Regions from separate parts of the Paenibacillus sp. sgz302190 genome, predicted to be linked through region 4. Evidence: a T-box and tRNA genes for the amino acid it is inferred to sense, from the RefSeq annotation. Region 4 holds a T-box; the other regions hold tRNA genes.
The links. A T-box is a leader RNA that pairs with one kind of tRNA and senses whether it is charged. The one in region 4 lies ahead of argS (arginine--tRNA ligase domain-containing protein), so its partner is inferred to be a tRNA-Arg.
Positions count from the first base shown of each region.

Region 1: it has a tRNA-Arg gene. The T-box ahead of argS (arginine--tRNA ligase domain-containing protein) is inferred to sense a tRNA for this amino acid. The anticodon was not compared.
Region 2: it has a tRNA-Arg gene. The T-box ahead of argS (arginine--tRNA ligase domain-containing protein) is inferred to sense a tRNA for this amino acid. The anticodon was not compared.
Region 3: it has a tRNA-Arg gene. The T-box ahead of argS (arginine--tRNA ligase domain-containing protein) is inferred to sense a tRNA for this amino acid. The anticodon was not compared.

Region 1 covers NZ_JBZYAO010000042.1:355-3,624, reverse strand. The annotation lists gene AC6RNO_RS30670 (PilZ domain-containing protein) at 1-739, opposite strand, end outside; cyclic di-GMP riboswitch class I at 845-932, opposite strand; gene tadA (tRNA adenosine(34) deaminase TadA) at 1,193-1,651, shown strand; tRNA gene AC6RNO_RS30660 (tRNA-Arg) at 1,753-1,827, shown strand; gene AC6RNO_RS30655 (helix-turn-helix domain-containing protein) at 2,372-2,623, shown strand; gene AC6RNO_RS30650 (helix-turn-helix domain-containing protein) at 3,029-3,238, shown strand.
Region 2 covers NZ_JBZYAO010000004.1:30,861-34,130, forward strand. The annotation lists gene AC6RNO_RS06820 (copper amine oxidase N-terminal domain-containing protein) at 1-560, shown strand, start outside; gene clpP (ATP-dependent Clp endopeptidase proteolytic subunit ClpP) at 636-1,217, opposite strand; tRNA gene AC6RNO_RS06830 (tRNA-Arg) at 1,442-1,516, opposite strand; gene AC6RNO_RS06835 (sugar-binding domain-containing protein) at 1,819-2,856, shown strand; gene gap (type I glyceraldehyde-3-phosphate dehydrogenase) at 2,913-3,270, shown strand, end outside.
Region 3 covers NZ_JBZYAO010000015.1:73,060-76,329, forward strand. The annotation lists gene tig (trigger factor) at 1-707, opposite strand, end outside; gene AC6RNO_RS17930 (HEAT repeat domain-containing protein) at 849-1,745, opposite strand; tRNA gene AC6RNO_RS17935 (tRNA-Arg) at 1,982-2,055, shown strand; gene AC6RNO_RS17940 ((2Fe-2S) ferredoxin domain-containing protein) at 2,186-2,554, opposite strand.
Region 4 covers NZ_JBZYAO010000003.1:268,965-272,234, reverse strand. The annotation lists gene AC6RNO_RS06280 (DALR anticodon-binding domain-containing protein) at 1-1,165, opposite strand, end outside; gene argS (arginine--tRNA ligase domain-containing protein) at 1,158-1,835, opposite strand; T-box leader at 1,886-2,122, opposite strand; gene AC6RNO_RS06270 (EamA family transporter) at 2,245-3,111, opposite strand.

The sequences.
Region 1 (3,270 bases), on a different contig from region 4:
GGATATCCATGACTTTTTTCAATTTGATGTCTTGTTTTTGTACGAAGTAGGCCTCGACCTGATTTTTCAAAATAAAGGCCCGCAGCGCATTCGTTTTATTTTCCGGAATTTCAACGTATCGGACTCCGTAATAAAAAAAGCCTGCACCCAAAGCCTCTCTTCGGACGATTTCGGTTACGCAAGATATGGAAAAACCGAGCAGAAGCTCGATTTCGAGCCGCGCGCTATTTTCCAGACTCATATTTTTATCCGCATTCATATTGTTTTCAATCACAAATCCTACGCCGCTCAAGCTGATATTTTTGACGCTAAGGCTGATCGGATGCTCGAAACTTTGCTTGTTTCTCTTATTCTTGTCATGCAGACTGTGCAGCAAGCCGCCCTGAACGACATCGATTCGCGGGTGCTCCCTCTTCTCCGTAAACTTCTTCCGGTTATCGGGCGGATTAATCACGATGATCGAACCCTCGTCTTTGGCCACGACCGACGTCTCAAAAACGAATAGCCCCGATTTGGAATAAACCGTAATCTTGACCTTGTCCCCGAGCCGAAAAACATCGTATTGAGGCAGCTCGATTTCGATAATGTCGCCAAGCACGTACGTTACTATTCCCGTCGCTACAAAATCGCTTTTATCCAGCACCGCTTTGCTGTCAATCAAAATTTCCGCGTCGTTGCCTTCCTTGCTTCCGTAGATTTTGACCAAATCCATCTTTCTCTCCCTATCCGACAGCTTCATGGCATATCCTCCTGTTCTCTACAAACAGATTAGGCTATAAATAAAAAAATAGACTGTCCCTTCCTGTCGGGGCAACCTATTTACCTAAATCAAACAAGCTTGATTTCCGGTAACCAGGCTGTCATGGTTCTTGTAGAACTTTAGACCCTCGGCTTTGCGTCCTTGCCTTTCGGCAAGTTTGCCCTTATCAAATCTGATCTCGTTATGTATGCGATTATACCTATCAGTAGGTTAAAAGACCTAAAATTTTAATTCTAGTATACCTAGTTTAGCCGTCGGATTCAACCGTTTTCGCAGGCAGCTTGATTTCAGAGCGGCGAGTCCCTACAATGAAACTCATATATCCACAACTTTTCAACTTATCCACACACTTGTCCACAGAATGTTAACAACGAATGCTTGTTCGACTTCTATTCACATGTGGATAACATTTTTTTAAGCGAGGTGTCCCCTGTGGATGAACATATATATTGGATGCGGGAAGCGATCCATGAAGCTTTGAAAGCCGAAACGATCCGTGAAGTTCCAATCGGCGCTATTGTCGTGCGTGACGGTGAAATTATAGGCCGCGGCTACAACCTGCGCGAAACGTCCCTGGATCCGACCGCTCATGCCGAGATGATCGCGATCCGCCAGGCCAGCGAGCATTTGCAGGCGTGGCGTCTACTGGACTGCAAGCTCTACGTCACGCTGGAGCCGTGTCCGATGTGCGCGGGAGCCATCGTTCAATCGCGCATTCCGCAAGTGATCTATGGTACCGCAGATCCCAAAGCAGGGTGCGCCGGCACGCTGATGAACCTGCTGCAGGAAGAACGTTTCAATCACCGCGTCGACGTAATCAGCGGCGTGCTGCAGGAAGAATGCGCAGCGCTGCTGACCCAGTTCTTCCGCAAGCTTCGGAACAAGGTCTAGAAGTCTGTTCGATCCGAACCTAGATTCCTAGACCGGCAAGCTGGCAAGGCAAGAGCACGGTTGCATGACGAAAAACTCCGTGTTAAAATAGTCTTTGCTATGCGCCCGTAGCTCAGCAGGATAGAGCGACAGTTTCCTAAACTGTGCGTCGCGGGTTCGAATCCCGCCGTGGCGCGTATAACCCCGCTTTAATCGGGTGGAATCAAACGCAATTTATGCGAACTTCTTACGGTAATAAACGTAGGAAGTTTTTTTATTTATGGACTTATGAGCTGGCTTATTTCGAAGCACAGGTTAACAACGCGCTGGCGCGCATACTCCTCAGTCAGAAAACAGCCACCTTCATACGGCAAAAGCCGCCTGAGGACGTACGCACGTATGTCCCATCTTCGCGCAACTTTACGCGTGATATCGTAACGATTTCGTCTTCCGGTTCGAGAATCAACGCTACATTCTCTATTAGTAGATACGCATTCCAATCAAAAACTAACATTTCATTAGCAACGTCATCCCGATGTTTCATTCGTACCGTTATCTTGCGAATAGCCATCACCTCCTTTCCGGTCAGGACGCTCGCGTGTAAACTGAGGTTCCGTATGTGAAATGAAATTTATAATATCATTTTGAGTTATTATCTTAAATTGATATTAACCCAATTTGTTAATAACGTCAAGCGTTGTTATTGTGGTAGAATGGAAATTAATAGGAGCGTGGTTTTCGTTGATTCGTTTTAAGCTTTCGGAGATGTTAGATAAACGTGGGATGACCATGTACCAAATAAGCAAACAGACTGGCATTCGACCGAATACTTTGAGCCAGTGGGTTAACAATGAAAAATTACGTGAGGAAGACAAACACGTTAAAGCAGTTAGTGTTGAGGTTCTTAATCTATTATGTAAAACATTAGACTGCACTCCTGCTGAGCTGTTCGAGTACATAGCAGACAACGATCAAAAGACCAAGAAACCATAATAGGGGCAGTGGTAGCCGTTTACGTGCAGACTGAATCGGAATAATCCAATGCGCCTCTGACTTGCAACCCCCTTTACATGCGTTATCGCACATGATATAATGAAACCGTTAGGAGGTGATGTAAATGCTTACCCTTCTGACGGCGATAATCCAGCTATTGGTTGCTCTCGTCAATCTCTACATAGTGCTGGAAAATCACCGAAAAGAAAAAGACTCCAAGCGTCGGAAGCGCTCGAAGTCTCGTAAGTAAATCACCGGAGAGGTTTAAAACCTCTCCCCCTAACAATCATTATACGCGAAAGGAGCCGTGTACTCAATGGCTTACGTCACTTTCGTAATTTCAATTATCACGCTCGCTATATCGCTATATACGTTAATAATCGTACGGAAACAGAGGTAACCGTCATGAACCCCCTTGATCATATTATGGGTGTCCAGGAGGCCGCGGAAATATGGGGATTATCGCCGGGTACCATCAAAAACTATTGCGCAGAAGGGCGCGTTAAAGCGGTTCAAATCGGTAAAACGTGGATACTTGATAAGAACCAACCGAATCCTGCCCAACCGAACCATCCGAAAAATTGGCGTAAAAAAGACAGCGGCCGACCGGAATAAATAACGCAAAGAACTTCTTACCGTTTAGCCCT
Region 2 (3,270 bases), on a different contig from region 4:
TTTATCCGGGTCAAGGCGTGAACTTGTTCTACGACGTGGAAACCGATGGGGAACTGCAAATGTCTTTTGCCGTTACCGAGAAGCTGTCCACGAACTCGTTGAAAGATCTTCCGCTGCTGCCTTACACCGGCCATGTGCGGGGAACGTTCCCGGTCTCCCAGATTAATTGGGATATAGATGCTTCATCCTTTACCAAAACATCGGTGGTATCGATCGGAGACAACAAAACCGACCCGTTCGTCAAAGGCTACGATGTGATGCGCAAGGAAAACGTGGATAACGGCGGCAACTACGGCGTCGTGTACAAAATGCATATCAACAAGCCGCGCAAAATGGCGGTCATGATGATGGCCAAAGGCGGCGTGTTCAAAGGCCCGTTCAAGGTGAACGGAGAAATGATTCCCGTTCCGTATTCCGGCGTAGTCACGGCGTTCGACGGTTTGACGCTGCTGGCCCGGACCACGGGAAGCGAAGATTCCCTGGATATCGAGTTCACGCCTCCGGCGGGATCGGCGTTCCCGATCGATCTGATTTTCTACCCTATGGAAGATAAAAAGTAAGCATAAAAAAAACAGCCCCTGAGCGCCCGGAAGCGTTCGGGAAGGCTGGTTTTTTGTTGTTTTGAGCGGATGGCGTTACACGCGCTCGATGACTTTGTCGATAAGTCCGTATTCCGCCGCTTCCGCAGCGCTCATGAAGTAGTCGCGGTCCGTATCCTTCTCGATGCGCTCCAGCGGCTGGCCGCTGCGCTCGGCAAGAATTTTGTTCAGGTTGTCGCGCATTTTGAGGATGCGTTTCGCGCGGATCTCGATATCGGAAGCTTGACCTTCCGCACCGCCGAGCGGCTGATGGATCATCACTTCGCTGTTAGGAAGCGCGTAGCGTTTGCCTTTGGCGCCGGCCGTCAGCAAGAATGCGCCCATGGAAGCGGCCATGCCCACGCAGATCGTGGAAACGTCCGGCTTGATGAACTGCATCGTATCGTAGATGGCCATCCCTGCTGTAATGGAACCGCCTGGGCTATTGATGTAAAGGCTGATATCTTTGTCAGGGTCTTGTGCGGCCAGGAAAAGAAGCTGGGCAATAATGGAGTTCGCGACGACATCGTTTACGCCGGTACCGAGGAAAATGATGCGGTCCTTCAGCAAACGGGAATAGATATCATAGCCTCTTTCGCCGCGGGCGTCCTGTTCAACGACCATAGGGATAAAACTCATGAGAATTACCTCCTTCGATGGGTACAATGGTTTCAAATGGAAATACTACTTACAGTATGGCCAAGAGAATGTTTAAAAAGTCTGCGCCTTTCTTAATACGAAAGGGAACATTTTCAAACGAACTCGTTGTTAACTAGTATGATACCGAAAAAACAAACAAAGGTCAAGAAAGGTCAAACTTATAATCAAAAAAAATCAGTTTCGCAACTGATCTTCGTTCGTGTTGGCGCGCCCGAAGGGAATCGAACCCCTATCTCAGGCTCCGGAGGCCTACGTCATATCCATTGGACCACGGGCGCATGCAATTGAAATTTAGTGAAGCAAGGGTTATTATATGACACCGAATAAAAAAAAGCAAGACTGAAAATGCTTTCAGTAAAAAAAGGCAAAAATATTTGAACAATTGTTGAATCTGACAAAGCAATTGGTTATAATAATAATGCACGGAACGATATATCTCGACAATGTGCGATTCAAGTTAAAGACTTACCGAATTTGAAGTACTGGCAGTACTCAATTTTTTTTGCTCGGGTGGGACGAAAAATGCATACCCGGGACATAAAACGTCCAATCAATGGAGCAGGAGCGTTGTGATCGTCATATGAGAGAAATCCTTGACATTCAAAAGCAGCTCTTGCCGGACCTCATGGATGTTATGAAAAAACGTTACTCGATTCTGCGCCACATCCTTGTTTCCGGTGTCGTAGGGAGAAGAACGCTGGCCAGCTCGCTCGATATGACGGAGCGCGTCCTGCGCGGCGAGGTCGAGTTCCTCAAGGAGCTGGGCCTGCTGGAGACGGATGCCACCGGCATGAAGGTCAGCGAATCCGGCCACCGGCTTCTGGAGAAGATGGAACCGATCATTAAAGCCGCTTTCGGTCTGACCGACCTGGAAGAGAGCATCAGCCGGGCGTTTCAAATCGCCCAGGTAATCGTCGTGCCCGGCGATTCGGACGTCTCCGCCTTCACGAAGAAGGAGCTTGGACGGGCAGGAGCGGCCGCTTTGCGCAAACACGTCGCCAAAGACGATGTCATTGCTGTAACAGGCGGATCGACGATGGCGCAGGTTGCGAACCATTTGACGATCTCGTCGCGCATGAAGGGCAGTTGGTTCGTACCGGCCCGGGGCGGACTCGGCGAGAGCGTGGATATGCAGGCGAACACCATCGCATCCATTATGGCCAAAAAGACAGGCGGCAAATACAGGCTTTTGCATGTGCCCGACCATTTGGGCGAAGAAGCTTATCAGACTTTGATCCAGGACCCGCAGATCCAGGAGGTTGTCGACGTCGTGCGCAGCTGCCGCATCGTCGTACACGGAATCGGAGAAGCTATGGTCATGGCCCGCAGGCGCAAGGTGGATGCCCGGACGACGCAAAGCTTGCAGGAAGAAGGAGCTTTGGCCGAAGCGTTCGGCTATTATTTTGACCGGCAAGGAAATGTCGTCCACAAGATGGCTACAGTCGGCCTCAGGCTGGAAGACATTCAGCGCGTTGAAGTCGTCATCGGCGTCGCAGGCGGCAAGAGCAAGGGGGAAGCGATCGCTTCAGTACTGCTTCACGGCCAGGAAGACGTGCTCGTGACGGATGAAGCCGCCGCGCTGGAAATTATGAAGCATGCCCCACAAATGCCATCATGACGTGTCTTTTTGACCGTCTTGACCATATAATTTTTAAATCTTAGGAGGAATTCGCTATGGTAAAAGTAGGTATTAACGGTTTCGGACGTATTGGACGCAACGTGTTCCGCGCAGCTCTGAACAGCACTGAAGTTCAAATCGTGGCAGTAAACGATCTGACAGACGTAAAAACATTGGCTCACTTGCTCAAGTACGACACAACTCACGGCAAACTTAACGCTACTGTAGAAGCTGGCGAAGGCGAACTGATCGTGAATGGCCGTTCCATCAAAGTATTCGCTGAGCGCGACCCTGGAAACCTGCCTTGGGCTTCCGTAGGCGCTGAAATCGTTGTTGAATCTACCGGTATTTTCACAGCGAAAGAAAAAGCTTCCCTTCACCTGAAAGGCGGCGCTAAGAAAGTAATCATCTCCG
Region 3 (3,270 bases), on a different contig from region 4:
TTAAACACAGCCTCTTTGCCTTTCAGCTCTTCGGAATGGTAGTTCTCAGGGAACGTTACGTTAACTTCCTTCTCTTCGTCTTTGGCCAGACCAACCAGTTGATCCTCAAAGCCCGGGATGAAGCTGCCCGATCCAAGCTCAAGGGAATATTTCTCCGCTTTGCCGCCTTGGAACGCTTCGCCGTCAACGAATCCTTCGAAGTCGAGAACAACAACGTCGCCGTTTGCTGCTTGTCCTTCTTCAAGAACGACAAGTTCCGCATGGCGCTGCTGCAGACGCTTCAGCTCTTCGTTCACTTCTTCGTCCGTAACGTTGGCGTCGGAAACTTCAACTTCGAGTCCTTTGTAATCGCCCAGAGTTACTTCCGGTTTAACGGTTACTTTCGCTTTGAACTTCAAAGCCTGGCCTTTGCCGAATTGTTCAACGTCCACTTCAGGACGGTCGACCGGATCGATGCCCGCTTCTTCAACCGCTTGCACGTATGCCTCTGGCAAAATGATATCCAGAGCGTCTTGGTACAAGCTTTCCACGCCAAATTTAGCTTCAAAGATGGAACGAGGCACTTTGCCTTTGCGGAAGCCCGGAACGTTCACTTTCGCGGATACTTTTTTGAATGCTTTATCAAGTGCATCTGCGACGCGCTCTGCGCCAACTTCCACTTCAAGAACGCCTACGTTCTTCTCTATTTTTTCCCAACTTGCTTTCATTTTATGCCTTCCCCTCCAAAAATGTACCATGACATATTTTCACGTTCTGGCGAGTGAAGCGACAACTCTAACACCTCTACTTGCCATTATAACCATTCTATTATAACATATTACTTTTTCATTTCAAGGCGCGCTTTAGAACTAAGATTGCTCCGGGGTCATGAACTCCAAATACTTGCGGAGCGCGGCGTAAGCTTGCTTCCAGGAAAGGTGCATGGAATCCGTGATGCCGTACATTTCCCGATGCTCTTCATGGTCGGCGGAACCGAACAATTTCTCCTGCAGCACGGCGTGCAGAGCCGAGGCCCAAATATCGACGATGCCCTCTTCCTGCGCGAGCAGACCGCTGTAGAGGGGGGTTCCGTACGCGTAGGCGAGAAATTCCTGCCAAGTCCGCTCGGCAAAAAAAGCGAAGTCCGGCTGATTCCTTTCGCTGGTGTCCGCGATTCTGCGGATCATGTCGCGTATTTGAGCCGGGAATTCCTCGGCGCACAGCGGCGTCTCCTCGATCTCGACGAAAACGTGCTTCCCGTTTTTGAACAGGTGTATCGCCCCGCTCTCGCCCATGTGCTTCAGAGCCTGCAGCGCCTTGAATTGCAGGATCGGATGGCGCGGCGCGTCCCGCAGCCATTCCCGGACCGCAGCGGCGGCCTCCGGATGTTTCACAAAACCGAGCTGCTCCAGCGCAGCCAGCTGCTGTTCGAGCGTCCCCTTGCGCAGCATGCGCAAAAGCTTGTCGACGAAAGCGGTGTCGACGGACGCCTTCTCCTCGACGTACTGGCGAAGCATTTCCTCCTCCGTCGTCTCCTGCTCCTCTTCCGGCGAAAGCGCCCCGGGAATCACCGCATTCGGCATCATCGTTTGCAGCCAGCTCAGCAGCGCTTCCCACTGTTCCGCCTTGCGGTCGCCGTCCCGCGGAAATCTCAGCAAAAAAGACAGCAGCTCCACAGCTTCGCCATACTGCTCTCTTTGCAAAAATCGGGTCAGCTCTTCCTCGTAAAACTGCTCCGTTTTCGGGAAAAGGACCACGTTATTCAAAAATTGCCCGGCTATTTTCATCACCTCAAAAACGATCTGGAAGTCTGGCGGGCGAACTCGGCAAACACAAAAGCAGCTCCAACCGCCGGACTCCTCGATGGTGTCAGTGTACTTGATTGCGATGCGGATTGCAAAATAAACTTTTCATTCGGGGGTTGACTTGAACGAAAACCATATGATAATATAACTCTTGCTTCGCCAAAAACGGATTGAAACCGCAGGCGATTCACGTATGTGTCCCAGTAGCTCAGCAGGATAGAGCATACGCCTTCTAAGCGTACGGTCGGGGGTTCGAATCCCTCCTGGGACGTCCTTTAAATGAAAGAGGCCGCGAGATTTCGCGGTCTTTTTTGCCGTCTATCAAACTATAAAAAAAATCGCCCCGCAAGCGGCAGGGCAAAAACATATCCGATCGTCTTTGATGCGGATGGCGAAGCTTGTCACTTCGATTTGGCGCGATCGACGCCGGGGACGCTTGTTCCCGTTGGTGTGAAGCGATGCTCGTACGTATAAATCATATGTTCCTCAAGCGGCTTGCCGTCCAGCAAATGCTCGCGAACGAGCCGCCGGCCGGTTTCCGGCGTCATTTTTTGATACCATATGCCTTCAGGATACACCGTAACGACACAGGCATCCTCGCAGCGGCCGTTGCATCTCGTTCGCGTCGTATGTATAAGCCGCTCGGCGCCGAGCCTGGAAATCTCTTCGCGGATTGCCGCCGTCGTTTCGTCGCCCTGTTTGCGCAGGCACGAGCCGCCGTTGCAAATCAGAACATGATGCCTGACTGTCGATAAATCCCACGTTGTCATTTCAATCATCCTTTCAACCGAATTCAGGTAGAATGGCACATCCGCCATCAAAGCCGCCGTACAAGCGTGACTGGGCCTGTAAATAAGCTCTGACGCGCTCCCCGCTTCGACAATAACGCCTAATCGATAAATGCGATACGATCGCACAACGAGGCTCTTACGGCAATATCGCGGGAAAGAAAGCAATAGGCCGCTTCCTTCAGCAGCTCACTCGCCTTCACTGCATAATGGCGGTCGGTCGAGCACACGCGACTGAACGTAAACGTCCAAGGCAGAAAGGTTCGGCACAGATCAGCTCAGGATCCGGTACGAGCGCCCGGGAGATGCGGATGCGCCGCAATTGCCCGTTGCAATCACAACTGTTTGTCTCGATTTTAATAGTAATAATTACTATTGATTATCAATAACTTGCTGCAAGTTGTCAACCTTCTTTTCCGCATTTAAAAATTCCGCAATCCGGTTGGCCGCGGAAACCGACTAAATGTTCACATGCACAAAAAAAGCTTAAACGTTGAAAAACGCGCCCTCTAGGGCTGGTATGTCATCGGCAACCCGAAAAAGCCTGCAAAAGTACATCCTTTTGCTCGCCGATACGCTGGCAGCGAAAAATTCCTGCAAAAGTGCAGGCTTTTCGGTGGATACGCAAACTAAGAACCGTTTTAATCGAAAATTCCTGCACTTTCGCAGGCTTTTTCGCCAAAATGAACTATTTTCAT
Region 4 (3,270 bases):
GTATCGGGCACGAGCTGTAAAAATGGCTGAACAGCGAAGCCAGCTCAAAGGCATAGGCGCAAATTACATTCGGAGCCAACTGCTGTATCGCCGTGTCCAGCGTCTCCGGCCAGTAGGCGATATGCCGCAGCAAACTGAGCTCCTGCGGCCGCAGCAGCGTCGCGTCCGCAAGGAAAGAAGCTTGCTGCAGCCGCTCTTCTCCGGCTTTTTCCATGATGCGGCTGGCTCGCGCGCAGGCGTACAGCAAATAAACGCCGGAGTTGCCCGTCACCTCGGTGGCCTGCTGCAAATCGAATACGACCTCGGTTGACAGGTTGTATTTGAGCAGGTGGTAGCGGATCGCCGCCGCAGCGATTTCCCGGCTCGATATGCCCTCGTTCCGGGAACGCTTGGCACCGATGGCCGCTTCCATGCGACGGAGCAAATCGGCCACTTTGATGCCGATGCCCTGGCGGCCGGACATCGCGTAAGAGCTTTTGCCGTCGGAAACGTCAATCCCCAGACCGGCAGCGGTATCGGGGCTCAGCGAAACGACGCCGTAGCTCACATGCCGCAGCCTGGCGGCCTGCTCCGCGCAGCCGAGCGATTCAAGCGCCAGCTTTACCATCGCTTGAGGATATTCCTGCCGGTGATCGATCACATTGATCACGATGTCGGCTTGGCCGACCGGCCTGCCGCAGCCTTCCGGCGCGGTCGACCAGATGCCGTCGGCAAACGGCTTGTAGACGAAATCTTTGGGCAGCAGCCCGAATTTCCACAAATGGTAGGCGATATCTTTGGCCGTGTACGTTAAAATACCATTTCCCCGAACCAGCACTTTATCGGCTTGAAAATCGGATGCATGCGCCTCGTCCTCCGCTTCCTCCCTATGCTTCAGCACCCAGCAGCCGGCGAGCTTGCCTTCGGTCACTTTGCCGAACGCAGCCGTGCGCTGCAGCATTTCGAACGCCGCCTGCCATAAACCCTCCCGCACGATGCTGCTTTCCCAGACGAGTACGTCGTATTCAATCCCGAACTGCTTCATCTCCTCAAGCTGCTCGCGGACGATGCGCTCCGCCACCAGCGAGCCGATCCACGCCAGATTGGAGTTCCCCGCTTCCAGCGCATGAAGCACCGTCGAGCGCTTTTCCAGCAAGGCGGGGTTCGCCTTGTACTCCTTATTCACCCAGGCATACGTTCTCCCAGCAAAAGTCGCCGAAACGGCTGAACGCCCGCTGCGATTGTTCCGGCTGTACGGATTGTCCGGGTTGTTCCAACTGCACTGACTGTTCCGTTTGCTCCGGTTGTTCCGGCTCCGCATGCAGTATACCCACCACCGTATCCGCCAATTGGTTGCCGAGATCGTCGATATAATTGTGAACCTCCACCTCACAGCCGGTACGCGCGAGCATGCGGGCCAGCGTGTCCCCTATGCAGGAATTTCGCAAATGGCCGATATGGGCCGATTTGTTCGGATTAATCGAAGTGTGCTCGACCAGCACTTTCGTCCGCTTCTGCGGCGCAGCGGGGGCCGTGCGCCAATCTTTTGCCGCCCATGCCTGCCAGTCGACATAAAAATTAAGAAAACCCGGCGGCGCAGCGGCGATTTTCCGGAACAACCCTTCCATGCCGCCCGCCTCCTCCAGCAGCTCCTGCAAGTTTGCGGCAATGAGCATCGGCGGTTGCTTGAGAACTTTGGCCAGCTGCATGGCGATGTTCGAGCTATAGTCCCCGTGATCCGGATGCGGCGGATGCTCGATGACCACTTTAAGCGCATCGGGCCAAATCGTCCCCGAACGTTCCAGCAGCGCGTTTGCCTGCTTTTTAATCTCTTCGGACAACAAAATATGAATCATGCCAATTCCTCCTTCGGTTTGCGCAAAATCAAAAAGCCCCCGTCTCTTAAACAAGAGACGAGAGCTCAACAGTTCCCGCGGTACCACTCTAAGTGTTCATTTTCGCATATGCAAAATAAACCTCTCGATCGATAACGGCAAAAGCCGGATCTCCCTACTGTCGGCTTATCCGCTTCAGAAGACCATTTCCCGGGACCGTTTCATTCAAGGCGCCCGTACCGGTTCCCACCATAGCCGGCTCGCTGAGACTGGACGTCAAAAACTACTTCCCCGTTCATCAATACTCACATATGTAATTGGCTGAATATTTAAAATCATTTATACAGGAACGCCGCCTGGTTGTCAAGCGGGCTCTCACCGAGCTGCCGAGCTGCCGTGCTGCCGCCCTGCCGCTTGCCGGTTCCCGGCCTCAGCCTGCAAATAACCGAATGATCATAATGCCGCCAAAAGCCATGGACATTCCCGACAGCTCCAAAGGGCTGAACCTGTCCTTAACGACAAAGCGCGTATAAAGCAAAACAAGCAGAACGTTAAGCGCTACGACCGCGGATACAAGGCCCGCCTTGCCTACGTCGAAAGCTCGCAAAATAAGGATCATGCCGACCACATTCGTAATGCCGACGGCCATCCCTATCCCGAACGTCCGCCACTCTCCCCATTTGGCAGGGGCTGCTTCAGTACGGACCGAGTGTATCCGGTCCTTCAGCCACCAGCCGCCGAAGCAGACGGTTCCCATCGCAAACATGCAAAAAAGCGTCGGAAACATCGGCGCCGCCTGAAGCGTGGACCATTTGCCTGATAAATCGTTGCAGGCGAACAACAATAGCGAGAGCAATCCCCACTGGGCTCCTTGGAGATTGTTTATGGAAATGTCGTTCGAGTAGCGGACGAGCAGCACTCCCGCGACGATGACGACGAAGGCGATAACCTGCATGCCGCTCAGCTTCTCCCCCCACAGTCCGTAAGCGGCCACAACGACGATGACGGAAGGCAGCGCCGTCAAAATCGCCACAAGCGACGCCTTGCCAACGGCGAAGCCTTTGAACATGCTGGCGTTGGCGCCGAAGGAGAACAGCCCCATTTGCAGGCCGATCAAGGAGGACGCCGTCCAGCTTTGCTTGTATATGATGCTGCACGCAAGACTAAGCAGCGCGCCCATAAAAAAAGCACCGCTCAGCAAAGCATTGCGGTTCAACGACTGCTGGCTTGTCCAGTGATACAAAATGCCGCGCAAACCGAAACTGATCGCAGCGAATACCGAGAAAATAAGCCACATGAAGATGCGTACTCCTTTCATTTCCGTTTCCGGTGGAAAGTTTACCACATCTTAAGGCTTCCTACAACGAAATTTATGCAGCATCAAGAGCATCGCGGAGGCCGCATGATGCGAAAATGGTTTCATGGATTCGGACAACCGTGCAATCGCATTGCTTTC